2 regions of the Gilliamella sp. Nev5-1 genome follow, and region 2 is predicted to be linked to the other one. Evidence: riboswitches for the same ligand, from Rfam matches in the RefSeq annotation. Region 2 holds a riboswitch; the other holds the start of a gene.

Region 1 (12,643 bases), on a different contig from region 2:
TCTTATGTTTTATCATCGCATCGATAATGGCTATCAAAGGTGTCAACGGCTGGGGTTGGTTTTTATTTGTCTCGTTATTGTTGAGAGATTCATCATGTTCAACGTATCAAAAGTAAATATATCATTGATTAGTATGTTGTTATTTGCTTGTTATTTCGCCTACAAATGTCGGCAAGATGAAAAGCTTGCAGTGGTGAGAGCAAATAAAGCTGAAGCAAAGTACGAAAAATACATACAAGATAATAATGAAGTTAAAAAAATTGAATCAAACATTATTGAGGCGATAAGAAATCGGTGTAACTAGCCCCCCCTAAAATAGTACAGCAAAAAAGTAGAAAGTTCTCTATGATAAAAGTAAAAGAGGATTCAATTATGAAAAAAATGACTGAACATCAAATCGTCGCTATTTTAAAAGAAGCTGAAGCAGGTATTCCTGTCAAGGAACTCTGCCGTAAATAGGGCATGGGTAATTCAACTTTTTATCAATGGCGGGAAAAATACGGCGGTATGAAAATTTCAGACATCAAACGCTTAATTTTGTTATGGATAAGCTGATGAAAAATTGATATCGATTCGTTTTCGAACATTCAGCGTAATAGGTGTCTTTTTTGCTTTAAAGCAAAATCATAAAAAAAACAATAAAATCAATGGTTATTTTAATTTCTTGTTGTTTCGCTCACAATGCTTTATTTGCTTGGTTGTTTACAAATAGAATTCTAATAAGATCAATGCTGATGTTGTTTTGGGATTTGGTGATAATCTTTTAGATCAAAAAATACCTAAAACACTAGCCAAGATTTTTTTTAACAGTTATACTTTCATCAATTAAAAAACAAGCTCACTAAGCGAGCAATTAATTATAAAAAAGTGAAACAAAACAAAAATTTACTTGACAGGTCAAACAAAATGCCGTATCATCTTAAACACCAAACACCAAACACCAGCGCTGGCAGTCCTATGTCTTAAATCGTTCGATTAACGCTGTTGGTCGAGTTTGTCGCTTTAGTTCATTTATCCCTTCGGGGTCATCTCTTAAATTATTATCACAACTTGCTAAAAAACCGTTACAGGCGTTGTCGCTATTACTATTTTTGCTATATTCATGGCATTTATATGCATTACCTCGTGATAATAATCGCAGTGATGCAATCATGCTGCCACCAGCCCCCTTTATCATGTTTGCTTCCCCTCATCTTTCCCCTTATTCATTTACTAATAATTCCGATGGGTTCGGTCCTACACCCACCGCGCCAGGATTTGTCTACAATAAAGGATTTTACAACACCCAATCATATGCCTCTAATTTTCCTACCACAGGGGCTAATGGGTTGTATTTTGATTTAGTCCTAGGTGGCGATGCCAATGATTTGATATGGAATACACCCATTACACACGAAGGAATTACTGCCACTGTAACCAAAATAACAGCGAATGATTCTTGGGTTCATGAAGCTTGTTCGAGTGTGAGTGTGATTCCCTGTGAACCACAGTTAGAAGCAAAAGTATTTGTACGCGTCACTTTAAACGGTCCATTTGCCGATAATGCTCAGATAAATTCCAATAATCCTGTCCCGGTCTTTAAGCCAAGTTTGCCACAAACATTTGAATTAGTCGGTATAAATAGACATAATGAAGAGGTTGTAAAATATGGTTTTGTGTTGAAGCACTGGTTTGTCAATCGCGGTGATAAAAAAGGTAACCAATCAGAGCAAACTGCATGGTGCAGTGCGATAAATTATCGTATACCAAGAGTAAAAGATCTGACCAATGCGAAGTGTCGTCCCAACCACCCTCGCGAAGATTTTCCTTGTAGAAATGGAATAGATGGCGCCTTACCCCAATCATTAGATTATAATACGTTATTACGTCATGTTGATGCTGGCTTTATAACCGAGTGGGGGTCTTTGCTTAGTAATGCTGGCTTCAAGAACGACCGCTACTGGACTAGCGATAGCGATTTCTTCGTAGACTCGGGCTATGGTAAAGTAAAAAATCCAAATTCAAATTTTGTTTCTAGTATCAATTATGGTATGTGCGTTCACCCTTAATACTGACTTCTTAATTCTTGTATAAAAGGATATGCAACTTGACATAAATCAAAGATAAAGCTGTTAACGTATAATGCTCAACGTTAGTTAGTCTAAGTCGCCAAGCGAGCTAACGTTAAGTGCGTTTGTACAGCCAGCATATGTTTTTAATGCTGGCGTAAAAGTATTATTTAAACATCAATAAAATCAATCCTTTTTCTGACTGTTTTTTTATTGATAGCGCATTCACATTTTATAAAAGCCAAAGGTTATTATTATTTATTCAGAGTTAGAAAGTGTTAACACCACCGTAGCTTGTTACGTTATGGATAAGCTGATGAAAAATTGATATCGATTCGTTTTCGAGCATTCAGCGTAGTAAGTGTCTTTTTGGTTTTAAAACAAAATCATAAAAAAAACAATAAAATCAATGGTTATTTTAATTTCTTGTTGTTTCGCTCACAATGCTTTATTTGCTTGGTTGTTTACAAACATAATCCTAAACACTACACTAGTCAATGTTCTCAACGGGGTGCCCAGTGGGGCTGAGAATGTTAGCGTTAGATTAGCATAACCCGTCGAACCTGAACTGGATCATGCCAGCGGAGGGATTTGAGTTATTATACCTACTCAAACCTTTTGTCTTTTATTTGCTATTTTGGAGGCAAAATGTTTTGTAAAAAATTGTTATTATCTTTGGTATTATCTGCACTTTTTATGGCAAATATTGCAAATGCTACCAACATAAAACCTACCTTGATTGTGTATAGCTACAACTCTTTTATTTCTGAGTGGGGGCCAGGGCGGGAAATTGAAAAGGGATTTGAAGCGCAGTGTGGTTGCGAAGTTGAGATTGTTACATTAGGCGATGGCGTATCGATTTTAAATCGAATGCGTCTTGAGGGCGATAAGACCAATGCCGATGTTGTTTTGGGATTAGACAATAATCTTTTAGAACAGGCTAAACAAGCCAATATTGTTATTCCTCACCAAATCAATAAACCCGATAATTTAAATACCAACTGGTGGGATGATGATTTTGTGCCTTATGATTTTGGCTATTTTGCTTTTATTTATAATCAACAAAAAATCAGCAATCCACCACGCTCTATGCATGAATTAGTTGATAATAAAGCCAACTGGAAGATTATCTATCAAGATCCTAGAACCAGCACTCCGGGGTTAGGTTTATTATTTTGGATAAAGAATATTTATGGTGATGATGCCTCATCAGCATGGCAAAAAATAGCTAAAAACACCGTGACAGTAACTAAGGGCTGGAGTGAAGCTTATGGGCTATTTTTAAAGGGTGAAGCTGATTTTGTGCTTAGCTATAGCACTTCACCTGTTGCTCATATTATGAATGATAATGATTATCGTTATGCTGCGGCTATTTTTGATGAAGGGCATTATCGTCAAGTTGAAGTTGCTGGTATTACTAAATATAGTCAGCAACCCGAATTAGCACGGGCTTTTTTGCAATATTTATTGACCCCCGATGTGCAACGTCAATTTGCTGAGAAAAATACCATGTACCCTATTATTAATACATCGTTACCTGAAGCTTTTAAGCAAGTTAAGCCTATAAATAAAGCGCTTGAGTTTGATGCAAAGCAAGTTGAACATAATCAAAAAACGTGGGTACGAGAATGGCAGTCTGCCATTAGCAAGTAGTTTTATTTTACCTAATGTCGAAGTTAAGAATATTACTCCCAGGAATTAGCGCTGCTAGCCTGATCTTAATGATATTAGGCGCAGCACTCTTTGCGCTTTGTTTGACTGCGATTAAATTTAATAATTTAGTCGTCTATTTTGATGAGTATTTATTACATGTTATTTGGATAACTTTATTTCAAGCAACATTATCGACTTTATTATCTGTATTATTGGCAATTATCATGGCTAAAGCTTTGTCGATGATTGATTTTTTAGGTAAAAGATTATTATTGCGCATTATGCCAATTACCTTTATTTTACCGACACTTGTTGTAGTCACTGGGTTGTTGTCGGTTTATGGTAAACAGGGCTTATTAGCGACTGTTTTCGGTTATTTTGGGGTGCCTTTTATGACATCGATTTATGGGTTAACAGGCATTTTACTTGCACATGTATTTTTAAATTTTCCGTATGCTTGCTGTCTATTCTATCGAACGTTAAATAGTGCACCAGTTGAACACAAACAGCTAGCTGCACAATTAAACTTTTCAAGTTTTACTTACTTTAAATTGATTGAGTGGCCATTACTGCGTCGGCAACTGTTCCCGATGGCTGCGCTTATTTTTATGCTGTGTTTTTCTAGCTTTGCGATCGTATTAGCGCTAGGAGGTGGACCAAAATATACAACATTTGAAGTCGCCATTTATCAATCTATTCGTGACTTAGATTTAGCTCAGGCTGTGCTTTTAGCTTGTTTACAGTTTATTTGTTGTGTTTGTTTTATTTGCTTGATGCAAAAATTTACTCATAATAATAACCACCATCAAAAACCTAATACATGCTATGTTAGGCAAAGTTACCGTTTGCCTGTTTCAAATCATTTAGCCTTTTTATGTATGATTATTATTGTTACTGGTGGGTTATTTATTTTGCTACCGATTATGACCCTACTCATTGGAGGGGGATATTTTTTTCAATGGTCATTTTTAACTGCGTCTTTTCAACAGGCAGTTATGTTTTCATTATTAATTGCTTTTGGCTCAGCTACTATTGCCATGTTGCTAGCATTGTTATTACTTTATACTAATAGCCGTTTGTTAATTAATCACAAAATACAGTGGAGCAACCAATTAATGTTAGTTGGATCGCTAATTTTAATTATTCCAAGCATGGTATTTTCATCAGGTCTATTTTTATTATTATTTCCCTTTGCGCATAGTTTTATCGTTGTTTGCCTTTTAATTATGCTATGTAATGGTTTAATGGCATTGCCTTTTATATTGAAAAATCTTGCTGTACCTATGTTTGATGTTGTATCGCGCTATTGGCAATTAAGTCAATCACTTAATATTAATGGCTTTTTTCACTTTTATTTGATTGAATATAAAGCACTAAAAAGATTAATTATCCAGAGTTTTGCTCTGTCTGCAATATTATCATTGGGTGATTTTGGTATTATTGCTTTATTTGGTGGGAAATCAGTGACCACATTACCGTATTATTTGTATGAACAAATATCAAGTTATCATTATAAAGAAAGTGCCGTAACGGCCGCATTATTGTTAATATTATCTTTTAGTTTATTGGTTGTGATGGATTATGATCGAACTAAATCAAATTAATTATCATTACGATAATTTTAGAATGCATTTTAATCTCAAAATTGCAGCAAAAGAAAAAGTCGTCATTATTGGACGCAGTGGTGCTGGTAAAAGTACCTTGTTAAATTTGATTGCTGGATTTGTTTTACCAAACTCGGGGCAAATTTTACTTAATCATCAAAATATGACTCGCACCTTGCCAGGCAAACGCCCCGTTTCGATTTTATTTCAACGTAACAATTTATTTAACCATTTAACCGTTGAGCAAAATATTGGTTTAGGTATAAAACCTTGTTTAAAACTGAATGCATCTGAACGGCAAACAATAGAAGATATACTAGTTAAGGTTAGTTTAGCAGGTTTTAACAATCGTTATCCTAATCAGCTTTCAGGCGGGCAACGGCAACGTGTGGCATTAGCGCGTTGTTTAATTCAGCATCGCCCTGTTTTATTGTTAGATGAACCATTTTCAGCGCTCGATCAAGCTCTGCGTTTTGAAATGTTGGCGTTAGTCGATCAAATTTGTGATGATTTCAATTTAACTTTAATGATGGTATCACACTATCTTGATGATTCACTTAATTATTTTTCACGTTGTTTGGTGGTTGATAATGGCAACATTGTTTTTAACGATTTACCAACACAGCTTGCACAATCTAAACATAACGAAATTGCAAAAATGTTGGGTTTTAATTATTCTTAAAAAGGGTTGAAGCTTGGAAATAACACTTTTACCTGCCTATTTTATTATTCAATATTAAGTGAATTGTGATTTTATTGAGTTAAAAAATTACGATTAATTGATTAATTACAAATTTATTAATTAGATGTTTATAAATTGCACTATCTCTATTTTGTTGGTCAACGCTTAAGGTTTAATTAATCTATTTAGATTAAATTACCTTAATTATTAACAACATTAATTAATTATTTATGCAAAATGGACATACATGCCATAAGTTTAGTTGGTTAGTACTTAGCTCTGATAGCTTATTTTTCACTTATTTGTTTGTGCTTTACCGCTATATATTTTTATTTATGATCACGACGAAGATGTTTATCAAATACTATCCCAGAATATATTAGTAAGAAACGAGAAAACACTGACTTGAACTGTGTTTTCTGCTTTGGTTATTGCTAGCGTGAATATCAACGTATACAAACCATTATCAAACTATGTCAATCGAAAATTTAGCACATAAAACGTAATTCACACATGATTAGTTTTTACTGGATTAAGTGATAGCTTATATGTTACTGAAAAAATTTTAGTTAATCGGAAATTTTCCATGAATCGATCCGTTGGGTTGGTGATCCTTATGATAAAAAAGGGTTAATTGATTTTGATAAATTAGAAAAGTAGCTATCGTCGGTGTTTACACTGCCACTTAAGGTGTGATATTGTATATTTATACAGTTATATTTTATTTGCCGTAATACCGTTTATGCGAAAAATTATTCATGTTGATATGGATTGTTTTTATGCCGCTGTTGAAATGAGAGATAATCCCCGTTATCGTAATGTGCCTATTGCGGTGGGGGGCGATCCTCGTAAGCGCGGTGTGGTGGCTACTGCCAATTATTTAGCACGCCAATATGGTGTGCACAGTGCAATGTCAATGGCACAAGCTATAAAACTGTGCCCCAATCTTAAAATTATACCCGGTAGGCATGCGGTATATAAAGAAGTATCAAACCAGATCCACCAAATATTTAAGCGGTATACCCAAGCGATTGAGGCGCTATCACTTGACGAAGCTTATCTTGATGTGACTGATTGTAAACTATGTCACGGCTCGGCAACTTTGATTGCGCAAGATATCCGCCAAGCTATTTTTAAGGAACTTGAGTTAACCGCATCGGCTGGTGTTGCTCCACTGAAGTTTCTTGCCAAAATCGCTTCTGACATGAATAAACCTAATGGTCAATATGTGATAACACCTGATGAAGTTGATGGCTTTATTGAACAGCTCCCTTTAAAAAAAATTCCTGGTGTGGGAAAAGTGACTGAAAAAAAATTAGCTGATTTGGGATTATTTACCTGTCAAGATATAGTCAATTATGATGTGACTAAATTATTTAACCATTTTGGCAAATTTGGGCGAGTCTTGTATGAACGATGCCAAGGTATTGATGAGAGAGAAGTATGTAATGACAGGCAACGCAAATCGGTTGGTGTCGAGCGCACTTTAGTTGATGATATTCATCATTGGGAAGCGTGTTTATTACAGTTTGATTCATTATTTGAAGAGCTTGAAAAACGATTAAGTAAAGTGCGTTCTGATTTATCGATCGCTCGGCAGGGTGTCAAATTTAAGTTCGATGATTTTCAACTTACCACTCAAGAGCATGTATGGTCAAAACTAGATAAGGCCGATTTAATTAAACAAGCCCATAAAGTTTGGTTAGAACGTCGTAACGGGCGTGGCGTTCGGTTAATTGGTTTTCATGTCACGTTAATCGATCCACAAGTTGAAAAACAGCTCATTTTTCCATTTTAAGCTTTTTTCTTATAAAAAAAGAGGATGCAGGCAAAGCCTGTATTCATCCTCATAATCATTTATCAATTAATGGATAATTATCACTTTAAACTTGCACCATTGGTGCTAATAACTTTTTTATACCATTCAAAAGAATCTTTTTTATAACGCTTCATGCTACCGTTGCCTTCATTATCACGGTCAACATAAATTACACCATAGCGTTTTTTCATTTCACCAGTGGTAAATGACACCACATCAATAATCCCCCAAGCGGTATAGCCCATCACATCAACACCATCATAATCCATGGCGGTTTGCATCGCTTTGATATGAGCACCTAGGTATTCAATGCGTGGTTTGTCATGCACTTGGTTACCATTTTCTAGCTCATCAATGGCACCAAATCCATTTTCGACAATAAATAATGGTAACTGATAACGATCATATAAACGGTTTAAGGTATAACGTAATCCTTCAGGATCAATAGGCCAACCCCAGTCACTGCTTTTAATATAAGGATTTTCAACCGCATTAGGTAGCGCTCCGTTAACAATGTTATCGCGATTGTCATTTTTGGCATCTGCTTTTACAACCGTTGACATGTAGTAACTAAAACCAATGTAATCAACTGTACCTTGTTTTAAATAAGCAAGATCTTCTTGTGTAATATCAAGTTTATAGCCTTCACGTTCGAATTCTTTTAATGCATATGCAGGGTAATAGCCACGAACGTGAACATCAGGGAAGAAGAAGCGTTGATGCATAGCGATTTCTGATGCCATCATATCTTCAGGGTTACAAGAATATGGATAAATTGGCACATGTGACACCATACAACCAATTTGAAAATCTGGATTGATTTTTTTACCAGCAATCACCGCTTTGGCACTGGCTAATAGTTCATAGTGAGCAACTTGGTACAGAACTTCTTGCGGATTTTCGCCCGGTTTAACTTGGACGCCCGAATTCGTCCAAAAGAAGATAGGATTACTGGTATCCATTTGATTATTAATTTCGTTAAATGTCATCCAGTATTTGACTTTATTTTTATAACGCTCAAAACACGCAGTGGCAAAACGTTCAAAAAATTCCACTGTTTTACGGTTTCTAAAACCACCATAATGGCGAGCTATATGTAATGGCATTTCAAAATGTGATAGCGTGATAACAGGCTCTATGCCATGAGCAATGAGTTCATCAAAAACATTATCATAAAAGCGCAGGCCTTCTTCGTTTGGCTCAAGCTCATCACCTTTTGGAAAAATGCGTGTCCAAGCAATTGACGTGCGTAAACATTTAAGACCTAATTCAGCAAAGAGTTTGATATCATCTTTATAATGATGATAAAAATCAATGGCCGTATGGTTTGGGTAAAACTTATCGGGTTCAATATCTTGGGTGATTTGTCTTGCAACGCCATGAGCACCAGCGGTCATAACATCAACCACGCTGGGTCCTTTACCGCCTTCGTTCCAGCCACCTTCAAATTGGTGAGCGGCTAAAGCGCCGCCCCATAAAAATGGTTTTTTAGTCATTTTTGATTCCTTGTTATTGCTTAATTTTAAATATGATATCATCAACTGTTACTTCTGTTTTATCCGTTAATGAAATGAATTGGTATTGATCGGTATTAACAATAATAATTGGGGTGATTAACGGGTAGCCAGCTTGCTTAATTGCCTCAGGATTGAAGCTGATGAGTAAATCACCTTTTTTTACTTTTTGGTGTAATTCAACGTGATATGCAAACTCGTTATTGGTCAAATTAACCGTATCAATCCCCACATGAATTAGTAACTCAACGCCGTTATCTAATGTTAAACCAATGGCATGTTTAGAATTTTCAAATACCGCAGTTACCTCGGCATCAAAAGGCGCATAGACGTGATTATCAGTCGGTTCAATCGCAATCCCTTCGCCCATTAATTTTTGTGAAAAAGCAGGATCAGGTACTTCACTTAGGGGTAAAGCATGTCCTGTCATTGGGCTTGTGATATCCAGCTCGTCAAGCAAGACTTTAGGCGTATCATTTTCAATAACAGACTCATCTTGTTTCGTTTCACCAGTACCAAAGATTTGAATTAAAACGACAGGTCCCACCAAAGCAATAAGTGACCCAACTGCAACACCAATAAATGAGCTAGGGCTGTTTGGGCTAATTGCATTGACGATAGTTAAAGGGCCAGGCAAACCAGCATAAGCAAAGTAGTGAGGAGAAAAGAAACCAGCCACAATACCACCACAAGCAGCCGAAATACAGCCATAAATAAATGGCTTTTTAAAACGTAAGTTAACGCCATAAATAGCCGGTTCGGTTATCCCAAATAAGCCAGTAATAAAAGCGGATAATGAAATGCCTTTCATCTCTTGAGTTTTTGTTTTTAAATAAAAACCAAATGCTGCCCCGACTTGACCAATAACGGCGATGGTTTGAAATGCTTGGAAAGAGTCTTGACCATATTGTTTAAAGTTTTCAACGATAACCGGTGTGATCCCCCAGTGCACGCCAAAAATAACAAACACTTGCCAAACTGCACCAATAATTCCACCAGCAAACGATGGAGCTAAATTAACAAACCAGTTATAACCATCAGCAATATATTGTGCACCATTGGCAGTTAATGGACCAACAATAAGTAATGTTAAAGGTACCATAATAACAAGACTAAATAATGGTAATAGCACCGGTTTTATAATACTGTGCAGGCGAGGTTCTAAGAAGCGCTCTAAATAAGAGAGTAACCAAACTAAAAAGAGTGGTGGTAAAACGGTTGAGGCATAAGTGGTTTTCGATAGTGCAATGCCAAATAGATCAATTTCTTGCCCCTCGCTTATTAGTTTTGCAAACTCAGTCCATGTCGGCGATAGCAGTGCTGCACAGCAAGCAACGGCGATATATAAGTTACAACGGAAATGCTGTGAAGCGGTAATGGCAATAAAAATTGGCAAAAAGACAAAAGGCGCCCAAGAGATGAAATTGAACACCTCAAAAGTTCCAGTCTTTTCTAGCTCAGGGCAGACCAATTTAAGTAAAATCAAGATACCTTGCAAAATTCCTGATGCGGCTAAAATATAGACAAACGGGGCAAATACAGCCGACATTGTTGCAATGATGCGATTTAATATGTTGCTATCATTTTCTACTTCAATTTTGTTATCAGTATTAACGAGTTGAGTAAAAGCGTTATAGACTTTATCAACATGCGTACCAATAACCACTTGGATTTGACCGCCTTTTTCAACAACGGTAATCACGCCTGGTAATTTAGCAATGTTTTCTTTTGCGTGATCTGGTGTATGTTGGGTAACAAGGCGAAGGCGTGTTGCACAGCGAGAAACGGTAACAATATTTTTCTCACCACCTAACTCATTTAAAATATCAACAGCTAGCTTGTTATAATCTCTAATTTTTGATGACATCCATAAACTCCTTAAAAGCAATTCAGTAAGATTATTTTATAGGCAATTTCAAAATTGTTAATTAACAATTATATTGTTTGTGATCTAGATCGACTTTTTACATCATTTAATTTAAAAGTTAACCTAACCTGTATAAAATAATAGTTAAATTGCTTATTCAATAAAAAGATATATCAATGATTAAATATCAAGATGTTGCCAAAAAAATTAAACAGACGATCTATCAGCAACAATTAGCTAAAGGTACTCAACTTGCTAATATTGAAGGGTTGATTAATCAGTATCAGGTGAGTCGTAGCACAATTATTAAAGCGCTCAATTGTCTGGAACGACAAGGCGTTATTTATCAAGTGCAAGGTAGCGGTATTTTTGTTCGTGAGCGCAAAAAAAGAGGCTACCTCAGTTTTTTACAAAGCCATGGCTTTACTGTTGATTTAGATGATGTATATGGTTCATCTAAAGTGTTTAATGTTGACATTATCAAACCCAGTGCAAGAGTGAAAGAAAACCTACAATGTGATGATTGTGAAGATGTTTATTTTGTAAAAAGATTACGTTATGTTGATGATAAATTATATTGCTTAGAACAGTCCTATTATCGCAAAAAGCTTATTTGTTATTTAAATACAGACATTGTTGAACGTTCAATTTTTAGCTACATTCAAGAAAATTACAATATCAATATTGGTTTTTCTGATAAATATTTTCAAATCATCAAAATTGATGCAAACATAGCAAAATATCTTGGGTTACAAGCGGGGGATCCTGCTCTTTGCGTTGAAGAAATATTTTATACCTCATCTGGTGAGCCGTTTGATTTCTCAAAAATTATTTACCATTATGAAAATGCAAGATTTTGCATACAAAATCATTCAAAATAAGCCATTTAACATAGTCAAAACGGCGCTACGCTGTTATAAAAATTGGCGGTAAATAGGTACTAATTCTTATTATTTTCGATAACAATTTTATATCTAAGTTAATTAGCTTGTTTTATTGGTGGTTTGTTATCTGCCATGATGCCAACCAATGCGTGAGGTTTATAGCATTCTTCTAAGTAGTTTAGTTCGTCATTGCTTAATTGTAATTGGGTTGCTTTGACGGCTTCTTGAATTTGTTTGGTTTTTGTTGCACCCACAACAGGAGCAGTAACTTTAGTTAATAGCCATGCCAATGAAACTTCCGTCATGGATACTTGGTGGCGTTCAGCAATTTCTGCAACTCGATCGATGATCACGTGGTCTTGCTCGGCGGTTTTGTCGTATTTCTTCTTCGCATAGTTATCCGCATTGGCGCGTACAGTTTGGGTGTTATATGGACGAGCAAGGCGACCGCTGGCAAGTGCGCTATAAGGCGTCATAGCAATATTATCTTCTTGGCATAATCCAAATAATTCTCGCTCATCTTCACGCATAATTAAGTTATAGTGGCTTTGAATTGAAACAAACGGTGTTAA
Region 2 (20,358 bases):
TTAAATAACGACTCATCACAAATTTTACTGACCTTTTGTAATTCAGCAAAATGGTTACCACCACCAATTGTACCAAGATTGTATTTATGATGAGTATTTGACTGATCAATATTACCAATTTGCCGTTCCAATTTATCAATACTCAATTTAGCTATATTGATTTCAGTTTGCCAAAAACCCATACCACAACCAATATCACTGCCAATTAAAGTTGGGTAGATGATTTCACGGCTTAAATAAGCTGCTCCAATAGGGTAGCCTTTTCCCGGATGAAGATCTGGCATGCCCACAACTTTAACCATATTCGGCAAATTAGCGGTTGCCAGTAGCTGTTCAATAGCCACGCCTTCAATCCATGTGTTTTTTGATGCAATATATGATGCTTTGTCAGATAGCACCTGTATAGAATTGTCCATATATCAATCCATATTAATCAATATTATTGTTATACCCTGATGATGTATAAAGACAAATTTTTTGAAAAAATTACATGTAAAAAACGTTATAAATTAAAATAATACATATAAAATTCAGCTTTGCACTTAACATTGATTTGATCACAACAGTTAATTATTGTTAATCCAAAACAACGCTTACTTTAACAATGTAAAGCAAAATTATCTTTAAGTATTGGGTATAGGTTATATTGGCAGGCTAAGATCAGCAGAATGAATTGAAGTAAAAATGAGAAGTGTTACTACTTAATTATTTTGCGATAAGCCTGCAAAGGTTAGTTAAACAAATCATAATCAATTCTCCTTTGCAGTTAATAATGGTGAGTATCATAGTTATTTTTTTATAAGATGTAAATAGTAGGCGTGAAGAATTTTAATTAATAAAACAACATAAAAAGTAAAATTTTAGCCTTTTATCCTTGAGATAAAAATAGGAAGAACATTTGTCTGTAAGCTATCGAGGCATAAAACCCGTTTAAAATGATTTTACTCTTTTTAAAAGAGGTCATTTAGCAACCTCTTTTTCGATTTATTGAAAATGATCAAGTACTATTATTTGATCACATAAAAGTTAACGTCGCGAGTATCTCGAAGAGCATCAACGAATTTCCCCAATTCTTTACTGTAGCTTTTCTCAGGATCGTTTTCTTCTGTACATTTTTCTTTTGAGCGATAACTTTTAGCCATTGCATCATTTGATGCCAAATTGTCGTATGGTTTTTTAAAATCACTACCTTTTAATGTTATAAGATGATTCCAGTCATTTAATAGGCTTTCCATATATTGACGACCTGCTTCGCATTTTATGTTATTTAAGTCAATCTTAGGAATAACATATTGGCTTATCTCACTGAACTTTTTAGGGTTGTAAGGAAAGCTAATGTCTTCTTTTTCATCTTCTTTTAAGAATTCAATAAAGTCGCTTTCACGATATAATTTTCTAAAACGTTCTTGATAAGATTGGTTTTTCTTCAATTTTAGATCTTGAGTTATTTCTTTTGGAAAAGGTTGATCATAAGAATAATCCCAATGATATTGGCTGTGTTCAATAAATACATCATTGATTAATTTTGCTGGCAATTCTATTTCTTGCGCTTTACCATCAATAATGGCTGGAATGTTATTGATTTCTCTTTTTTCTCTTAAAATCTTTTCGTATTCTTCATCATTCAACTCAGACGTTGAATAGATGACTGTGTATAAATAATAGTTACTTTGTGTTGGGTTAATAAGACCTAATTTTCCAAATTGAGCCGGTTTTACAACAAAATTGAAGTTGTCATTATTATACGATAAGGTATGTTTGCCGTATTCAAATGTATAATTAATACCCGATTTGGCTGGAATAGTTAATTCTTTACCATCAATAGTGACTTTTATTTCGTTAGCAGTAGGGTTGTCAATCCAACGCTCGATAGAACTAGGTTCAGAACAGCCAACAAGGATTAAACTGCAAATCCACAATAAAGAATATTTTATTTTTTTCATCATAATATTTTGTTATAAGTGTAAAAAGGAAGTAAATATTATCATCTTTATGAAAAAAACTAAATGTAATCAAATAAAATTAGTGTTATAAATAGGTATTTTGTTTGGTTGTTTATTAAATAACATTAGGAATAGAGAGATTTTTATGAAATTGATAGTCGATAATATGAATTGCCAGCATTGTGTGAAAATGATAACAAAAGCGATTAATGACATTGACCCAAACGCAAAAGTGACCGTTGATTTAACTAAGCGCCAAGTTGCTATCGAAAATAGTTCCATTACGCAAGAAGCCGCTATCACTGCGATTAATGAGGCTGGTTATGAGTTTGTTGGAACTGCGAACTGACTATCTCTATATTTGATAGCACTAGGTTTCTTAGGCATCTTTGTTATGCTACCTTGCTGAAATTTTACCTTAAAACAGAAATAACAAAAAATTTGTTTAAAGTATCAGCATATTTTGGAAAATGCTAGAATGCGTTTATCTATTTATTAATAAGCTATTGTGAAAAGGATATAGACTATGAAAGGTAAAATATTGAGTGTTACTGCGGCTATTATGGCTTGGTTTAGTGCAGTTTTTTTTGTTAATGCTTATCAGATTGATTGCCCACAAAACATCAAAGTTAAAGAAGAAGTTGAAAACATGCCTGATGGGTGGGAGGTTTCTGATAAAGATAGCCTGAGTAGCTCTTTTCATAGCATGATTGTTTATTACGATAACCCTTCTAGAATGGGTGTTTTAAAACCAGCAAAAGGAACGGTTGCTGGTAAGAAACATGAGTTAATATGGGAAGTTAATTACCACACAGATGTTGAACCTTATTATGTTAGTTGCGCTTACAGTACAAGCAGAATTGAGCTAATAAAAAAAATTGATTCATCAATGAAAAGTTGCTGGGCTGACTATTTTGAAGATGAACAAGGAAAAAGAGGGACACTTACCTGTAGCACAAGTGAGGCAAAGGACTTGCATTAGTTGAAATATGGGATTTGTTGTTATATGTATTGTTATATGTAATAGCCGATAACTCAAACCCCACTAAAATTTTAAACCATAGTTTATTTTTTCAATACATTATTTTAATTTAAGTTTTAATGTAAATACCCCAAACTTAGTACACAACTCACGTAGAAAATCATGCTGCTTGTTTTAGTGTTTTATACTCAATCGGTGTCATGTTATTTAATGCCTCATGCGGTCTTTCGGTATTATAAATCGTTAACCATTCTTCGGTTATTCTCCTTGCTTGCGCTAAGTTGTTAAAAAGATATAAATCGAGTACTTCAGTACGATAGGTACGATTAAATCGTTCAATATAGCCATTTTGATAAGGGCTACCGGGCTGGATATAATCAATGGCTATATCATGGGATTTAGCCCAGTTTATAAAGGTTTTTCCTGTAAATTCTGGCCCATTATCGACCCGTATTTTTAATGGATAGCCATGATATTCAGCCAGTTTATCTAAGTAACGGGTAATTCTCCCTGCCGGTAAGCTTACTGCAATATCAATGCCTAGCGCCTCACGATTAAAGTCATCGATGACATTGAACGTCCTAAAGCGACGCTGATTACGACTACTGTCACTCATAAAATCCATTGACCAACATTCACCTTGTTTATTGGGTGCTGATAGCCTTTCTGGGTTTCGTGGAGGAATGCGCTGTTGACGCTTTACCCTGAGATTAAGCTTTAATTCACAATACACCCGATACACCCGTTTATGATTCCATTGATAGCCGAGCTTTTTGATACGATTAAAGCATTTAGGAAAGCCCCAGCGTAAATGCCGGTCTGTGATAGCATTCAACACCGAAATAATCACCGAATCATCCGGTAACTTAGGTTGATGATAGTAAGCACAACGGCTTAAGCCAACAATGGCACAACTCATAGCAATAGTAACTGAATGATTTTGTTGTAGTTGCTGTGCCCACGTTTTACGTGCCTTTGTGGGCACTAAAGCTTTTTTATGATTTCTTCCTGAAGCTGGGATTTTAAGCTCAGTTCGGCAAACATCTGTTTAAGCTTACGGTTTTCGGCCTCAAGCTCCTTTAAACGTTTAATATCAGAGGTTTCCATACCACCGTATTTATCACGCCATTTATAGAAAGTTGAATTTGCCATGCCATATTTACGGCACAGTTCTTTAACGGGAATACCCGCTTCAGCTTCTTTTAAAATAGCGACGATTTGATGTTCAGTCATTTTTTTCATAATTAAATCCTCTTTTACTTTTATCATAGAGAATTTTCTACTTTTGTGCTGTACTATTTTAGGGGATAGTTACATTAATGTTCTAATAATACTTTTCATAGAATTATATAAAACGTCTTAAATCAACTTAATGCTAATCATTTATTTATTACCATCATTGATAAAAATAATGTGTAGGCTCAATACGTTTGCCAATGGTTAAATTAATTGCCCCCTTGCAAATGTTTTATGGCTTCTTCTAGATTGCTACATTGGGGAAATAATACTGCAATTTTGGTAAAGTGTGTGCAATCCGTATCGTGGATATTTTTAGTTTGAGTTTTGTATGATAGTGATGAGTCTTATTTTATGGTATAGAGCTTTTTTGGCGATATCTCCGTTATGCTATCTTGCTAAAAACTTACTCCAAAACAGAAATAATAAAAAACTCGTTTAATTTAGATAACATGGTGAAAATAGCTTAATGACTTATAAATAATTATAATTGTTTTTATTTAAGATATTAGCATGATTTTTTGAAATCTTAGAATACTTTTATCTTTTTATTAATAGGTAATTGTTAGAAGGATAGATAATATGAAAAGGAAAATATTGAGTGTTACTCTAGCTATTATGGCTTGGTTTGGTGCAGTTTTTTTTGTTAATGCCTATCAAATTGATTGCCCACAAAACATCAAGGCTAAAGAAGAAGTTGAAAACAGGCCTAATGGGTGGGAGGTTTCTGATGATATAAATAGTTTAACTGTATCGTTTAGTAGCATGATTGTTTATCACGGTAAGCCTTCTAGAAAGGTCAGTTTAAAACCAGCAAAAGGATGGGTTGAAGGTAAGAAACATGAGTTAATATGGGAAGTCGATTTTAAAGCAGATGTTGAACCTTATTATGTTAGTTGCTCTTATAATGGAAGTAGAATTGAGCTAATAAAAAGAATTGATTTATCAATGAAAAGTTGTTGGGCTGATTATTTTGAAGATGGACAAGGAAAAAAAGGAACACTTACCTGTAGCACAAGTGAAGCAAAAGATTTGCATTAGTTGAAATATGGGATTTGTTGTTATATGTAATAGCTGACAACTTAAATCCCATTTAGACTATTTATTGTGCGATCACCACCAGCGGTAAAAATGGTGTGTTGGACCAATTCCGTTACCAATATTTAAATTATCAGCATGGCTAATGGCTCCTTGCAAATAATTTTTAGCCTGCATTACGGCTTCTGCTAAATTATATTTGGGTAACAATGCGGTAATTGCTGCAGATAGTGTGCAACCTGTGCCGTGAGTATTTTTAGTTTGAATTCGTGGAGAAGTTATTCTTATTACATTATCTTGGGTTATCAAATAATCAGGGCTTTGACTACCTGACAAATGCCCGCCTTTCATTAAAACCGCCTTGCAACCCAATTTGAGTAATTCATCCCCTTGCTTTTGCATATCATCTTCGTTTTTGGCCTCACCACAATCAAGTAGTACTGCTGCTTCAGGAATATTAGGGGTAACAATGGTTGCTAAGGGTAATAATAACTCACGAATAGCAGTTATGGCATCAGATTTGAGCAGGGGATGTCCTCCTTTAGCTATCATTACAGTATCTAAGACGATAGCAGGAATAGCATTTGTGCTAAGAAGATGGTGAACTGCTATGACTATCTCTTTATTCATTAGCATTCCCATTTTTACACTATTAATTTGAATATCTTGATATAGCGTATTGAATTGAGCTGCAACAAATTCAGGGGTAATGGCTAATACCGCATCAACCCCTTGTGTGCTTTGTGCTGTTAATGCAGTGATAACTGACATACCATAAGCACCGAGTGCCGAAAAAGTTTTTAAATCGGCTTGAATTCCTGCGCCACCGCTGGGATCTGAACCAGCAATGGTTAATGCAATTGTTGTCATAATTGTATGCCCTATTTAGCCTTCTTGATTTGCGTAATGAGTGATAACGTCGCTTGCTCAATATCTTGTTTACCACAAATAGCTGAAACCACAGCAACGCCGTCGATGCCTGTTTGAATAACGTTAGCCACATTACTTTCATCAATACCGCCAATGGCTACAGCAGGACATTGCTTCAGTTCTATTAGTTCGACTAATTGTTCGGTTCCCAGTGCTACTGCTGCATCTTTTTTCGTTGCGGTTGGAAAGATAGGACCAATACCAATATAATCGACCTTATGCCATGGAACGCTATCAAGTTGACGTCGATTAGCGATCGAAAACCCTAACCATTTATCTCTACCAATTAATTGACGAGTAACATCAACAGGAAGATCACTTTGTCCAATATGTACACCATCGGCGTCAACCGCTAAAGCAATATCGACATGATCATTAATAAACAGTGGTACGGGTGTTTCATTCAGCGCTTCTTTCAATGCTAATGCGGCATAATACCAATCTTTACCGCTAAACTTATGTTCAGATCTTAACTGTACTGCAGTTGCCCCATTAGAAACAGCAATTTTTGTGGTATTTACCATGCCACTAATACCACCACATAATAATGGATCAAGGACTAAATAAAGAGTTAAATCTAATTGCTTTTTCATCTTGTTCCTTATTGATGCAATGAATTAAACAGAGATAGTTGATCTAGTAGTGATACCGCAAAGGTACCTAATCCTTGCTGTTTATTGGCAAGTTGACCTGCTTTTTTCATCATAAAACAAGCTGAGGCGGTAGCTGATAAAGGATCTGATGAATTGGCAATAAAAGCAGCTACCATAGCAGATAGTGCACAGCCTGTTCCTGTTACTTTTGTTAAAGCAATATCGCCACCAGTGATGCTATATAAGATGTTGCCATTAGTGATATAATCAATATCCCCCGTCATTGCAACAATCGTTTGATATTTTTGTGCAAGTGCTTTGGCTGCATGTACAGCAGATGTCGTTGAGTTTTGACCATCAGGTCCTTTCGATGATCCATTTTCACCATTTAGTACTAATATTTCTGATGCATTACCGCGTATGACTGTTGGCTTTAATGATAGTAATTGACATACAATTTCAGTTCGATAATTAAGCGCCCCCCCCACAGCGACAGGATCAAGCACCCATGGAGTTTGTGTTTGCAAAGCTTGGATTGTTGCTAACAACATACTTTTGGCTGTGCTACTGTGAATGGTGCCAATATTAATCAATAAACTATCCGCAATGGTGATAAATGACTCCACCTCTTGCTTGGCAATAACCATTGCTGGTGATGCACCAATAGCGAGTAACACATTTGCGGTAAAATTTTGCACCACATCATTTGTAATACAATGCACTAATGGGTTTTGTTGTTTTACATGATAGATAAAAGGAGTTGCTTGTACTAATTGAAATGGTTTGTTTTCTAACATATTTATTCCCTGTTATTTTAGAACTAAAATATTGGGAAGAATTTGCCAAATTAAAGCTAAGATGGCTTAGACTTCCCTACGCTGGCATAACCCAGATCAGGTTCAACGGGTAAAATCTCAGTTTTTTGTCAAAACAAAAAACACCCCGAGTCAAAATTTGTTCATCCATTATGAACTGACTATCAGTTTTTAACAAACTATTGTAATAACTTTTCAATATCTGTTATTGCCTTTCTGTCTGGCAAAAAGATGATTAGATGATCATTATCTTCTATCATCAAATCAGTATTAATAATAATCACATCTTCACCACGAACAACAGCTCCAATTGTTGCACCTGAAGGCAGTTTTAAGCCATTAATATTTTTGCCCACCAGTTTTGATGTATCATTATTGCCTTTGGCAACCACTTCGATAATTTCAGATTCGCCTTGCCTTAGCGAAACGACTTTAACCATACCAGTTTGTCTTACATGACTTAATAGTTCTGAAATGGTGGCATGTTGTGGCGATATTGCGATATCAATCACACTATCATTAATCAATTCAAGGTAGGCTTGGCGTTGAATTAGTACGATCACTTTTTTTGCGCCCATTCTTTTGGCAAGCATAGATGACATGATATTGGATTCATCGTCACCTGTGACTGCAATAAAAAGATCGGTAAGCTCAACTTGCTCTTGTGAAAGTAATTCTTGATCAGATGACTCACCATGCAACACTGTGGTATTAACCAGTTGCTCGGCAATGAGTTCGGCTCGCTCAGCATTGCGTTCAATTAACTTGACTTGGTAATCATTTTCCAAACGCTTTGCTAAAGCGACAGCAACACTACCACCACCACTAATAATGATTCGCTTATAAGGTTTTTCTAATCGTTGTAGTTCGCTGGTTACAGCTTTGATATTAACTGGTGGCGTAATAAAATACACCATATCTCCCGCTTCAACCAAGGTTGAGCCAAGCGGACGAATAAAGCGGTTTTTACGATAAATAGCAACCACTCGCGCTTCAACATGAGGTAAATGTTCTTTGAGCTCGGATAATTCACTGCCAACTAAAGCACCGCCATAATAAGCCGTTACCGCCACTAGACACACTCGGTTATCATAAAAAGAAGCAAATTGCAATGAGCCAGGGTATTGAACTAATTGACTTATATGATTGGTGATAAGATTTTCTGGGGCAATGATATGATCGATATTAATACAGTCTTTATTGAAAAAAGGATAATTTTCATCATTATATTCAGGCGCTCTAATGCGAGCCACTTTTTGTGGAATACTAAATAAGACATGACCAATTTGGCAGGCCATCATATTGACTTCATCAGAGTTAGTTACAGCAACAAGCATATCGGCCGATTCAGCGCCAGCACTTTCTAATACCTGAGGATAGGATGATTTTCCACAAATTACCTGTAAATCAAAACGCTCTTGTAGCGATTGCAATCTATCATGATCTTCATCCACCACAGTAATATCGTTTTGTTTTTCGGTAACAAGATATTCCGCAAGTGCACTACCTGTTTGTCCTGCACCAAGAATAATAATCTTCATAACTAGCCTATATATTTAGATGGCTTTAACCATTATCCATTTACTTAGTATATTAAAGCCATTGCATATCATTCATTTTTTAGTCGCAATCTGTTATTGATTTTGCAATTATACAAACCCGATTGCATCATAGACTTTTTTCAACGTTGGCTCGGCTTTTGAACGTGCTTTTTCAGCTCCATCTTGCATGATTGAAAATAGATAATGTTCATCGTCACGATACTCATGATATTTAGCTTGCAAGGTAGTTAACATATCAATGACTTGCGTTGCAACTTCTGTTTTGAGGTGACCATACATTTTACCTTCAAACTCTTTTTCAAGCTCGGCAATAGGCTTACCTGTCACACCAGTTAAAATATCAAGTAGATTTGAAACACCAACTTTATTTTTAACATCATAGCGTACTACTGGTGGCTCATCAGAATCAGTCATTGCACGTTTGATTTTCTTCTCAATATCTTTTGGATTTTCGAGTAAACCAATCACATTATTACGGTTTTCATCTGATTTGGACATTTTCTTAGTCGGCTCTTGCAATGACATAACGCGCGCACCAACCCTGGCAATGAACGGCTCGGGAACAGTAAAAATATCACCATAAAGCGCATTAAAACGCATAGCAATATCACGCGATAATTCAAGATGCTGTTTTTGATCATCACCAACAGGAACTAAGTTTGCTTGATAGAGTAAAATATCAGCAGCCATAAGTACAGGATAATCAAATAGCCCTGCATTGATATTCTCTGAATGGCGTGATGACTTATCTTTAAATTGCGTCATACGGCTAAGCTCACCAAAATAGGTGTAGCAATTTAAAGCCCAGCCTAACTCTGCATGTGCAGGCACATGCGATTGTACAAAAATAGTGCTTTTTTGCGGATCAATACCACAAGCTAAATAAAGGGCTAGTGTATCTAATGTGGCTTTACGTAATTTGTTTGGATCTTGACGTACGGTAATTGCATGCTGATTAACAATACAATAAACGCAATCATATTCGTTTTGCAAAGACACCCAATTTTTTAAAGCACCTAAGTAGTTGCCAAGTGTTAGTTCCCCTGATGGCTGAGCGCCACTAAATACAATCGGTTTACTCATAATTTCTTCCTAATTTATACTCATTATTTTTTTGCATCAGCTTTTGGCTGAGGTAGAATTGTTAATATATCTTTAAAATCGTCAAATAAAAAATCGGGATTACTAGTAGCAATTGAAACGCCATAGTTATAGCCATAGCTTAAGGCAACAGTTGGGCAGTTAGCATTTTGCGCAGCAGTGATATCGTTTTTCGAATCACCAACAAAAAGTAACTGATCGCTAAACAATCCAAATTTCGCCATTACTTGATACAAAGGAGCTGGGTGTGGTTTTAATTTGATCACATCGCCACCGCCAAGTACTAGCGAAAAGAACTCTTTTATGCCTAGTGACGCTAGTAATGCAGGTAAAAATTGGGCTGGCTTATTGGTCACTAATGCAAGTGGATAATGATTATCATAAAGCACTTTTAAAGTTTCTTTAACATTCGGAAACAGCCTAGTTTCGACATCAATAACTTTATCATAATGTTGGTTAAATAATATCTTGGCTTTGGCAAATTGTTCTTTTGATGGCTCAATAGTAATGGCTTTAAAAACGCGTTCTAGCATGATATCAATGCCATTACCAACGAAATTTTTGATCTGCTCATTGCTGATCGTTGGTAAATTCAACTCTGCCAACATATTTTGTGTAGCCAGTGCCAGTCCCGGCACACTATCAACCAATGTACCATCTAAATCAAATGCGATTGCTTGAATATCTTTTAGTTTATTCATGTATCACTCCTGCTAACTCTTTACGCATGGCATCAATGACGGTTTTATAATCAGGCTGGCTAAATATGGCGGAGCCAGCAACAAACATATCTGCACCTGCTTTAGCTATTTCAGCAATATTTTCTACTTTTACCCCACCGTCAATTTCTAAACGAATATTTAATCCTGATGCAATTATACGTTGTTTAACTTGGTGTAATTTTTTCAAGGTTGCGGGAATAAAAGATTGCCCCCCAAAGCCAGGATTAACGCTCATCAACAAAATAATATCAATTTTGTCCATGACATAATCTAAATAATCCAGCGGAGTGGCTGGATTTAATACAATACCTGCCGTGCAACCATGATCTTTAATTAATTGTAATGAGCGATCTAAATGAATCGTCGCTTCTGGATGAATAGAGATATTAGTAGCACCAGCTTTAGCAAATGAGGCTATTAGCTCTTCAACAGGGGATACCATCAAATGCACATCAATAGGTACGCTAATGCCATAATCTCGCAGTGCTTTACAAAACATCGCCCCCATTGTTAGATTAGGTACAAAATGGTTATCCATAACATCAAAATGGATAACATCGGCTCCGGCGTCAATGACCTTTTGCGCATCTTCACCAAGGCGCGCAAAATCAGCTGACAATATTGATGGAGCAATAATAAATTTTTTCATAACCTACCTCATGATAACCCATTTTATATTCAAGCCTGATTATGACTTTTTATAGAGAGCTAAAATCTCATCAATTTTTTTACGACCCTCACCTGCACAGCTAATTGAACGACGCATTTCTGCGCGATAAAGCTCGCTTGCTTTGCTATAAAGAGTCATTGTGTAATCAGTATAATGATTAGATACTAGCACGGGTATATTCTTTTTATATGCTATAGTTTCAGCCAATTTCGACAAGTTTTTATGTTCTTCAAATCCAAAAATATTTGAATAATAAGCTGTAAACCCTACTGATTGATTTGGGGGTATGTAGGGCGGATCACAATAAATAACCGAATTTCTTTCTGCCTTCTTCATGACCTCATGATAAGGTGCGCAAATAAATTTCGCTTTTTGTGCTTTTTCTGCAAAAAAATAAAGTTCTTTTTCAGGAAAATAAATGGTTTTATAACGCCCAAATGGCACATTAAATAATCCACTATTGTTATAACGACATAGGCCGTTATAACAATGTCGGTTTAAATAAACAAATAATAATGATCTAAAATATCGATCTTTACTATGATTAAATACATCTCTAAGCTGATAAAACGCATCAGGTTGATTATTTTGAGTAGTAAAAAGCAATCTGAGATCACGAATAAATTGATCTGGAGTTGATTGTAACAAGGTATATAGTGAAATTAAGTCTTGATTGATATCCGCTAAAATATAGTTTTCGTAGTTTGTATTTAAAAACACAGAACCAGCTCCGACAAAAGGCTCAATCAATAGATCGCCTTCTGGAAGATACCGTTTGATTGTGTCCACAAGCTCATACTTTCCTCCAGCCCATTTTAAAAAGGCTCGTTGCTTCTTCAACGGATACTCCTATTTGTCGTTGATTGGATAAATAAACGATATTACTTATTATTTTTCTATTTTTTCTTTATTAACAACCGCACCCGATTTAACCCATGGTTTATCTTTTAAGAGTGCTGATGGTAAAGATTTAATAGCTTTACGTGCTTCATTAGCTGATGAATAATCACCTTTTACTAAAATAAACCACGTTCCTGAACTATATTCAGTTTTATATATATGGTAATTAGTTATATTGTTTTGTTTAATAAATTTTTTCAACCCCTCAACTGATTTGGATGCACTTAGCTGAATAACATAATGATCATTACTTATTTTAATTTTTTTTCCTAAATCAGCTTTTTCTTCTTTACGATTAACTGTTTTCTTATCATGATCATTATTATTTTTCTTAGTATTAGTTGATTGTGAAATATTTATATTATTAGAAATACTAGCGTTAGTTCTTCTATTTTGTGTTGTAATAGTATTAGAGTGTCCCTTAACCTCAGAATTTAGATTATCTATTGAGCTTAAACTATCATCTGTATTATCAGAACTTTCAGTTTGAGATCCATTAACAACTGCGCCACTTTGCCCATTTGAAATCAAACTGTTAGTTTCTTCTGTTGTCGTAACATCATTAACGGTAGGTGATGTTAATGCTGTTACTTCATTTTTGCGAGAAGAGTAAAAAATAATCAAGCCAAGCAATAATAGAAAAATAATGGCTACCGAACCGAAGATAACTAATTTTTTCTTTGGAAAATTTTGAAGAAGGTTTAGCAACTTTAATGAAGGCGTAGAGTCCTTACTCGGTTGCTCTAAAATATAACGGTCATCTTTATCTACACGCATACTTACTCCTTAACCTATAAAAAGGTTTATTACTTCATTAATAGCTATTACATCCAAAATAAGTTGCTTAAATCTGTTCTATTTTATCAATAATATAACTGGCAACACCTTTGGCACTTTGTTCATCAGTTTTAATGGTAATATCGGCAATTTCTTTGTAAAGAGGTTCACGTTCACCTGCAAGTTCTTCATAAAGCTCACGAGGTGTGTTACCACCTTGCAGTAATGGACGGCGTTTATCTTTTTGTGTTCTTGCCATTTGCTTTTCAATGGTTGTTTCAAGATAAACAACAATTCCACGTGCTGACAATCGGTTGCGTGTCTCTTTTGATAAGACAGAACCACCACCAGTTGCCAGAACTACGCCTTGTTTTTCAGTCAATTCGTTAATGACTTTTTCTTCTCTGGCACGGAATCCCTCTTCTCCTTCTAGGTCAAAAATCCATGCAATATCGGCTCCAGTACGTTTCTCAATCTCTTGATCTGAGTCAAAAAAATCCATGCCTAACTGTTGCGCAATTTGTCGGCCTATTGTGCTTTTTCCTGCCCCCATAGGGCCAATTAGAAAGATATTTCGCTTTTCTGCCATTGTAGTTTCATCATCTATTAATTTTGGTTAAAATATACAACACAACATCAATTTTAGTTGATTAAAAATCATACAAAATTCAATTGTGTAACTTTTCCTTTGATCTCCGTCTAACGACAAAAATTTAGGTCGGTAATTATCTCAATAGATAGCACCTTTTGGCAATAGGTATTTATTAATAGTTTTAGCTAATACCAGCTTGATGCAAATCATGAATATTTAAAGCACCGACTAATTCACCCTCATTGTTAACGACTGGTGCAGCGGTAATATTGTGATCATTAAAGGATTTTAATGCTTCAACCGCTTTCCAATTATCAGGGATAAGGTATCCTGGGCTGGTCATAACATCCAAAATACTATCTTGTAATGTACCATTTTTCAATAATAACCGACGTAAATCGCCATCGGTAAATACTCCAATTATTTTATTATTATTCTGACAGATTGCAACTAAACCTACACCTGTTCGACTTAATTCTAGCATAGCATCAAGAACCGTTGCTGTTTGTGGAACTTTAGGTATTCGATCGCCTGTTCGCATCACATCTCTGACATGATTAAGTAATTTAGCACCTAAACTACCTGCTGGGTGGGAGCGAGCAAAATCTTCTTCTCTAAAGCCTCGAGCTCGCATTACAGCAATCGCTAGCGCATCACCCATCAATAATGTGTTGGTTGAACTTGATGTTGGCGCTAATCCCATTGGGCATGCTTCTTTTTCTATCGAGATATTTAAAATAGCTTGAGCTGATTTAGCCAATGGCGAATCAACTCCGCCCGTAATTGCAATTACGGGTACATTCATTGTAGCGAGGATCGGCAGAATAATATTAAATTCTTTTGCCCGTCCGGAATAAGAAATTAAAATAGCCACATCATTGGCTGTTACCATGCCTAAATCGCCATGCAATGCTTCCGAAGGATGCATAAAAAAAGCGGGGCTGCCCGTGCTTGCTAACGATGCAGCAATTTTTTTCCCAATATGTCCTGATTTTCCAATACCTGAAACAACAACCTTACCTTTGGTGGTTAAGATAAGTTGGCATGCATTAATAAAATCTTTGCCAAGCCGATTAGGTAACTTTTCCGCTTCTTGTAACTCTAGTTCAAGAACTTCTCGACCATATTGTAATAATTTATCCATTTTCAATTAGCCTGTCGAATAAAAAAATCAGTGTCCAGTGAATGTATAATCGGTAAATAAAAGTAATCGATTATAAAAGCTAAACTATTATCAGTTTAACAATTAACGATCGAATATTCAAAAAAAGAAAGTCTTTTTATCAAAACTTTTCAGGTAAACAGGTGCTTGAAAGTAAATATGAGTTCACAACATTAGAGTAACTTAAAGTCCGAAAGCAACTTTTACGCCTAATGTAGTTAAAATGGTACCTAATAATTTATCGAAAATAGTTTGAATTTTAAAATAACGCCGTTGTATTGTTTGATTTTGAAAAACAAACACCACAAAAGGCCACCAAAAAAAGGCTTCAATCCAAATGATAAATGCAATGATAAGTTTACCAATCGTTGATGATTCAGCATCAAGCATTTGCGTAAAAATTGCTAGAAAAAATAACGTTGCTTTAGGGTTAAGTAAATTACATAAAAAACCTTGCGTAAAAGCCAATTTTGTTGAAATTAGCTGCTTAATTGGTTGTTTGCCAACTAAGCAAGTGGTCGCATTAGAGGCAAATAATGCTTTAAAGCCAAGCCATATAAGGAAAGCGGCACTGGCATAGCATAGCGTGTTATAGAGCAATGGAATGGTGCCAATCAACACCGCAAGACCAGCAACGCAATAGCTCATATGAATCAAAATAGCAGTGATCACATCTAAACAAGTAAATAATGCTGTTTTTCGGCGATAATTTAAACTGTTTTTAACACTAAAAAGAAATCAGGTCCAGACGGAATCATCCCCAAAAAACAGGTCGAGCCAACTAAAAGCAATGTATCCAACTCCATTTTCGGTACCTATTTAAATACCTGTGCTGAATTATTGATCGTTGCGATATTGGCTTTATTTTTTTCAATAAACTGTTTTTTATCAAAATTAGGGGCAGATAAATAGTCAGTTAGAAATTTGCCATTACTTGCAACTTGTGCCCCATTTAAAATTAAACGAGGCAAATCAATTTGGTAAATGGTTTGATCGGGTGTTTTTTGTAGATCTTGTATACTTGCGTTAGTTAATAGATAAAGCTTGCGCTCTTTTTGTGAAAGGCGATTAATGGTTGGCGTGCCAGATCCCATCATTAAATGATCTGGGAAAATATAAAATACAGTGTTTTCTAATACCCCTTCATCTTTTAATTGTTGAATAAATAACCCTAAATTATGATCTAATGAAGCAGCAACAAAAGACATATTATCTGGTTTGGGTGAAATAATTGATTTCATTCTTTCGTCATCAAAACCATTTGGAGCATGAGTTGAAACGGTTGATACAAATAAGGCAAATGGTTGGTTATTTTGACGCATTTGCGTAATCTGTTTTTGCGCAACATCAAAAATATCTTTGTCATATAATCCAAATGGTGCTGTTGGGTATTGCCCAACGTAATTTTTTTCCGAAATGACTTGCATACCCAAAAGCTCAGCAGTATGCCCAATACCAGCAAAATCAGGACTAGGCATCACATAACGGGTTTGATACCCAGCTTGTTTTAGCACATCACCCAAACTAACTAAGTTTGTTTGGTTTGCACGCATTAATGGGGATGTTGTGTAACCGCCAATTAAAAATGGCATGCCGGTCATATAAGTATACATGGAAGCAGTCGTCCAAGTGCTTCCAGTGCTCATTGGCATATTGGCAAAAAAAGTATAATCTTGGCAAAGATGTCGTAAATTAGGTGTAATATCTTCAAAGTCGAGAAAACCTTGTTCAAACGATTCTAATGATAACACAATAATATTTTTACCTTGTTGGCTAACAAGCTGGTTTTTATTGATGTAATTAGTCATATTGAGTGATTGCAATGCTTGCTCAAATGGTTCGCGCGGAGCACTAGTAACCTGATATATTTCATATAACCGGCTTAATGGTCCATTGTGGTAACTAATTGAAAATATAGCGATAACAGCGAGTAATATGCGAGGCAATAATCGGTATTTTCCTTTACACCAATTAGCGAGTTTTAATAGTAAAAAAATGAAAGAAAAAAAGACTACAATGACCAGAACGGCTTGCAATTTAAAAATAAATAGCCCTTCTATAATATCATTTATATTTAAATTCACATAAAACTGATAATCAATAAATCCACCACTAAAGTAGATAGAAGTTAGCTCCATTACAATAAAAATCGTTAATAAAGTTACGTTTAAAAATTGCCATTTTTTCTTTTTAAAGAGCGAGGCAAAAACAATTGTGATAATAAAAAGAGGTAAAACAATGAATGTCGATAATGGCATAAGATTTGTTACTCAATTTCTCAAAAATCAATTTTGCTAAAGTATATACTCAATACATAAAAAAATAAAAATATCGCTTAATGCTGTTTAATTTATCACATTATCTTCATAGCCTAACTTGAAAAGTGCTAATGGCAAAAGCAGACTTTTCATATATCAAATGATAATTATTAGCATTTGATGTTGATAATTGAAACCGTTAGCAATAAGATATCGCCAATAATGTCAAATAATTAGGTATTACTATGTCGTGTTATGTACGAAAATTAGCTTTAATTCTATTATCATCGTTGATTCCTTTCGCGTTATGTTATGCCGATATTTCATTACCTAAGCCACAAATAAAAGATGGAATGAGCTTATTTGAAAGCTTAAAAAAACGTGCTTCAACATCTGGTGGCGGGTTTCCTACTGGTAAGATTTCTGATGAGGAACTTTCACAAGTGCTTTGGGCAGCAAGTGGGTTGAACCGAGGTAAAACAGGATGGACAGTACCAATGGTTAAAGGTAAGCCACCTTATGTACGAATTTATATTGCTGGTGAAAAAGGCACTTTTTTATATGAGTGGGAAGGTCATTATTTAAGAGAAATTAATAATAAAGATATTCGCGCCGACATTGGTTTGCAAAATTTTACTAAGCGAGCCGCCTATTCATTAATTTTTGTGTCAGATGCTAATGTATTGGCTGATATAAATCCCGAAGAAAGTACTCACTTTAATTATACTGCTGTTGGCGCAATGAGTCAGAATGCTTATTTAGCTGCGGCAGCATTGAAATTAAATGCTCGTTATATTCATTCCATCAAGTCAGATGCCATAATTCAAGTGTAAATACCCCAAACTTAGTACACAACTCACGTAGAAAATTAAGCTGCTTGTTTTAGTGTTTTGTATTCAATCGGTGTCATGTTATTTAATGCCTCATGCGGTCTTTCGGTATTATAAATCGTTAACCATTCTTCGGTTATTCTCCTTGCTTGAGCTAAGTTGTTAAAAAGATATAAATCGAGTACCTCAGTGCGATAGGTACGATTAAATCGTTCAATATAGCCATTTTGATATGGGCTACCGGGCTGGATATAATCAATGGTTATATCATGTGATTTAGCCCAGTTTATAAAGGTTTTTCCTGTAAATTCTGGCCCATTATCGACCCGTATTTTTAATGGATAACCATGATATTCGGCCAGTTTATCTAAGTAACGGGTAATCCTTCCTGCCAGTAAGCTTACTGCAATATCAATACCTAACGCCTTACGATTAAAGTCATCGATAACATTGAATGTCCTAAAGCGACGTTGATTACAGCGACTATCACTCATAAAATCCATTGACCAACATTCACCTTGTTTATTGGGGGCTAATAACCTTTCCGGGCATCGTGGAGGAATGCGTTTTTTACGCTTTACCCTGAGATTAAGCTTTAATTCACAATACACCCGATATACCCGTTTATGATTCCATTGATAGCCGAGCTTTCTGATACGATTAAAACATTTAGGAAAGCCCCAGCGTAAATGCCGGTCTGTGATAGCATTCAACACCGAAACAATCACCGAATCATCCTGTAACTTAGCTTGATAATAGTAAGCACAACGGCTTAAACCAACAATGGCACAACTCATAGCAATAGTAACTGAATGATTTTGTTGTAGTTGCTGTGCCCACGTTTTACGTGCCCCTGTTGGCACTAAAGCTTTTTTATGATATCTTCCTGAAGCTGAGATTTTAAGCTCAGTTCGGCAAACATCTGCTTAAGCTTGCGGTTTTCCGCTTCTAGCTCTTTTAAGCGTTTAATATCCGATGTTTCCATTCCGCCGTATTTTTCTCGCCATTTATAGAAAGTTGAATTACCCATGCCATATTTACGGCACAGTTCTTTAACGGGAATACCCGCTTCAGCTTCTTTCAAAATAGCGACGATTTGATGTTCAGTCATTTTTTTCATAATTGAATCTCTTTTACTTTTATCATAGAGAATTTTCTACTTTTTTGCTGTACTATTTTAGGGGATAGTTACAAGAACACCACGCTGAAAGATTGGATATTAAGTAATACAAGCCATGGTACGCTTGAAAAATTAAGCGATAAATTGTGGTTATAGCAGGTTCCCGAGAATGAACTTGATAATATCAATTATTTTCTTGGACAATTGGGATTATTAATATCATGGAAATTAACCACGCCAGAGCCAGAAAAACCTAGACGCAGGCTACCTTAAAATAGAATAATTGACGACAAATAAACAACCGTGCTTATATCAAATCCTTGCATTAAAACAGCAAGGATTGCCCTTTTTACTCTATCATTTTACACCACTTAAAAAATCAAATAAAATCAATACTTTTTCTGAACAATTATTATAAAAAACACAATAACTTTTTAGTCTACCCAAAGGCTGTTTTTGCTATATCAGCAGGACTACACTATAATCGTTACCGCTATGAACTTATTTGCCGACCAATCACTTTTCAATCCAATAAATCAATCATTACGACAAGGCATAACCCACCTTGGCTGAGTTTGATAAAGTGATATCAGTTACCTCCGATTTGATAGGGTTTATCAGGATTAAGCAGTCTATTTTATGTATGGGGCAGTGCATCATAAGATAACCTTGTCGCAAAAGGAGTAACGTTATTATTTACTATTATTTCGCTAAATAAAAACTTTAATAAAATCAATGGTTTTTCTGAATAATTTTTATCATATTCGATTTGCCGTTCTTTCTGCTACATCATAGCACTTTTTCCTTATATCATACATCAAGTTTAGCGCAACTAAACGTGCACCTAACACCCAAATAGTTAGCTATTTTCAGCTAATGAGAGAGGAACTTTAGATAAGGTATACTCCACCACCTGTTGTTGGAAATGGTGTTAAATGCTGTAGCATAATAGGTTCCTCTATGATTTTTATTTATATCATAGAGGTAGTATTTGTCGGTTTTGGGGATGAAAATCAAGTTCAACCTTATTGTATTGAAACGATATTTTGACATGAAATAAAATAAATCTTTTAGCAACTACCTTGTAGTATTTCTAATAGATTTTCAGCGGTTTTAATCGTTTTAAT

What was found. Region 2 has a riboswitch for thiamine pyrophosphate ahead of thiM (hydroxyethylthiazole kinase). Riboswitches for the same ligand answer to the same signal wherever they lie in the genome.
Region 1: another riboswitch for thiamine pyrophosphate. It lies ahead of thiB (thiamine ABC transporter substrate binding subunit); the one in region 2 lies ahead of thiM (hydroxyethylthiazole kinase).

What each region holds. Positions count from the first base shown of each region.
Region 1 covers NZ_LZHO01000028.1:960-13,602, forward strand. Annotated here, with positions in the region: gene A9G41_RS04280 (lysozyme) at 1-27, shown strand, start outside; partial or broken gene A9G41_RS14670 (transposase) at 373-534, shown strand; gene A9G41_RS04290 (hypothetical protein) at 956-1,177, opposite strand; gene A9G41_RS04295 (hypothetical protein) at 1,176-2,048, shown strand; TPP riboswitch at 2,546-2,656, shown strand; gene thiB (thiamine ABC transporter substrate binding subunit) at 2,697-3,701, shown strand; gene thiP (thiamine/thiamine pyrophosphate ABC transporter permease) at 3,716-5,305, shown strand; gene thiQ (thiamine ABC transporter ATP-binding protein ThiQ) at 5,283-5,987, shown strand; gene dinB (DNA polymerase IV) at 6,730-7,785, shown strand; gene A9G41_RS04320 (6-phospho-beta-glucosidase) at 7,866-9,302, opposite strand; gene A9G41_RS04325 (glucose PTS transporter subunit IIA) at 9,316-11,187, opposite strand; gene A9G41_RS04330 (GntR family transcriptional regulator) at 11,364-12,068, shown strand; gene A9G41_RS04335 (aldo/keto reductase) at 12,167-12,643, opposite strand, start outside.
Region 2 covers NZ_LZHO01000042.1:2,144-22,501, forward strand. Annotated here, with positions in the region: gene A9G41_RS06260 (RNA ligase RtcB family protein) at 1-416, opposite strand, end outside; gene A9G41_RS06265 (hypothetical protein) at 1,008-1,946, opposite strand; gene A9G41_RS06270 (heavy-metal-associated domain-containing protein) at 2,089-2,292, shown strand; gene A9G41_RS06275 (STY0301 family protein) at 2,470-2,925, shown strand; one part of gene A9G41_RS06280 (IS3 family transposase) at 3,086-3,915, opposite strand; one part of gene A9G41_RS06280 (IS3 family transposase) at 3,915-4,167, opposite strand; gene A9G41_RS06290 (STY0301 family protein) at 4,744-5,202, shown strand; gene thiD (bifunctional hydroxymethylpyrimidine kinase/phosphomethylpyrimidine kinase) at 5,275-6,069, opposite strand; gene thiE (thiamine phosphate synthase) at 6,081-6,722, opposite strand; gene thiM (hydroxyethylthiazole kinase) at 6,731-7,519, opposite strand; TPP riboswitch at 7,576-7,677, opposite strand; gene trkA (Trk system potassium transporter TrkA) at 7,717-9,078, opposite strand; gene trpS (tryptophan--tRNA ligase) at 9,187-10,182, opposite strand; gene A9G41_RS06320 (phosphoglycolate phosphatase) at 10,206-10,901, opposite strand; gene rpe (ribulose-phosphate 3-epimerase) at 10,894-11,571, opposite strand; gene A9G41_RS06330 (Dam family site-specific DNA-(adenine-N6)-methyltransferase) at 11,611-12,432, opposite strand; gene A9G41_RS06335 (SPOR domain-containing protein) at 12,481-13,269, opposite strand; gene aroK (shikimate kinase AroK) at 13,337-13,858, opposite strand; gene gutQ (arabinose-5-phosphate isomerase GutQ) at 14,043-15,005, opposite strand; partial or broken gene A9G41_RS06350 (LysE family transporter) at 15,207-15,829, opposite strand; gene A9G41_RS06355 (LTA synthase family protein) at 15,839-17,281, opposite strand; gene A9G41_RS06360 (nitroreductase family protein) at 17,527-18,114, shown strand; partial or broken gene A9G41_RS06365 (IS3 family transposase) at 18,150-19,231, opposite strand; gene A9G41_RS06375 (PTS sugar transporter subunit IIA) at 20,302-20,358, opposite strand, start outside.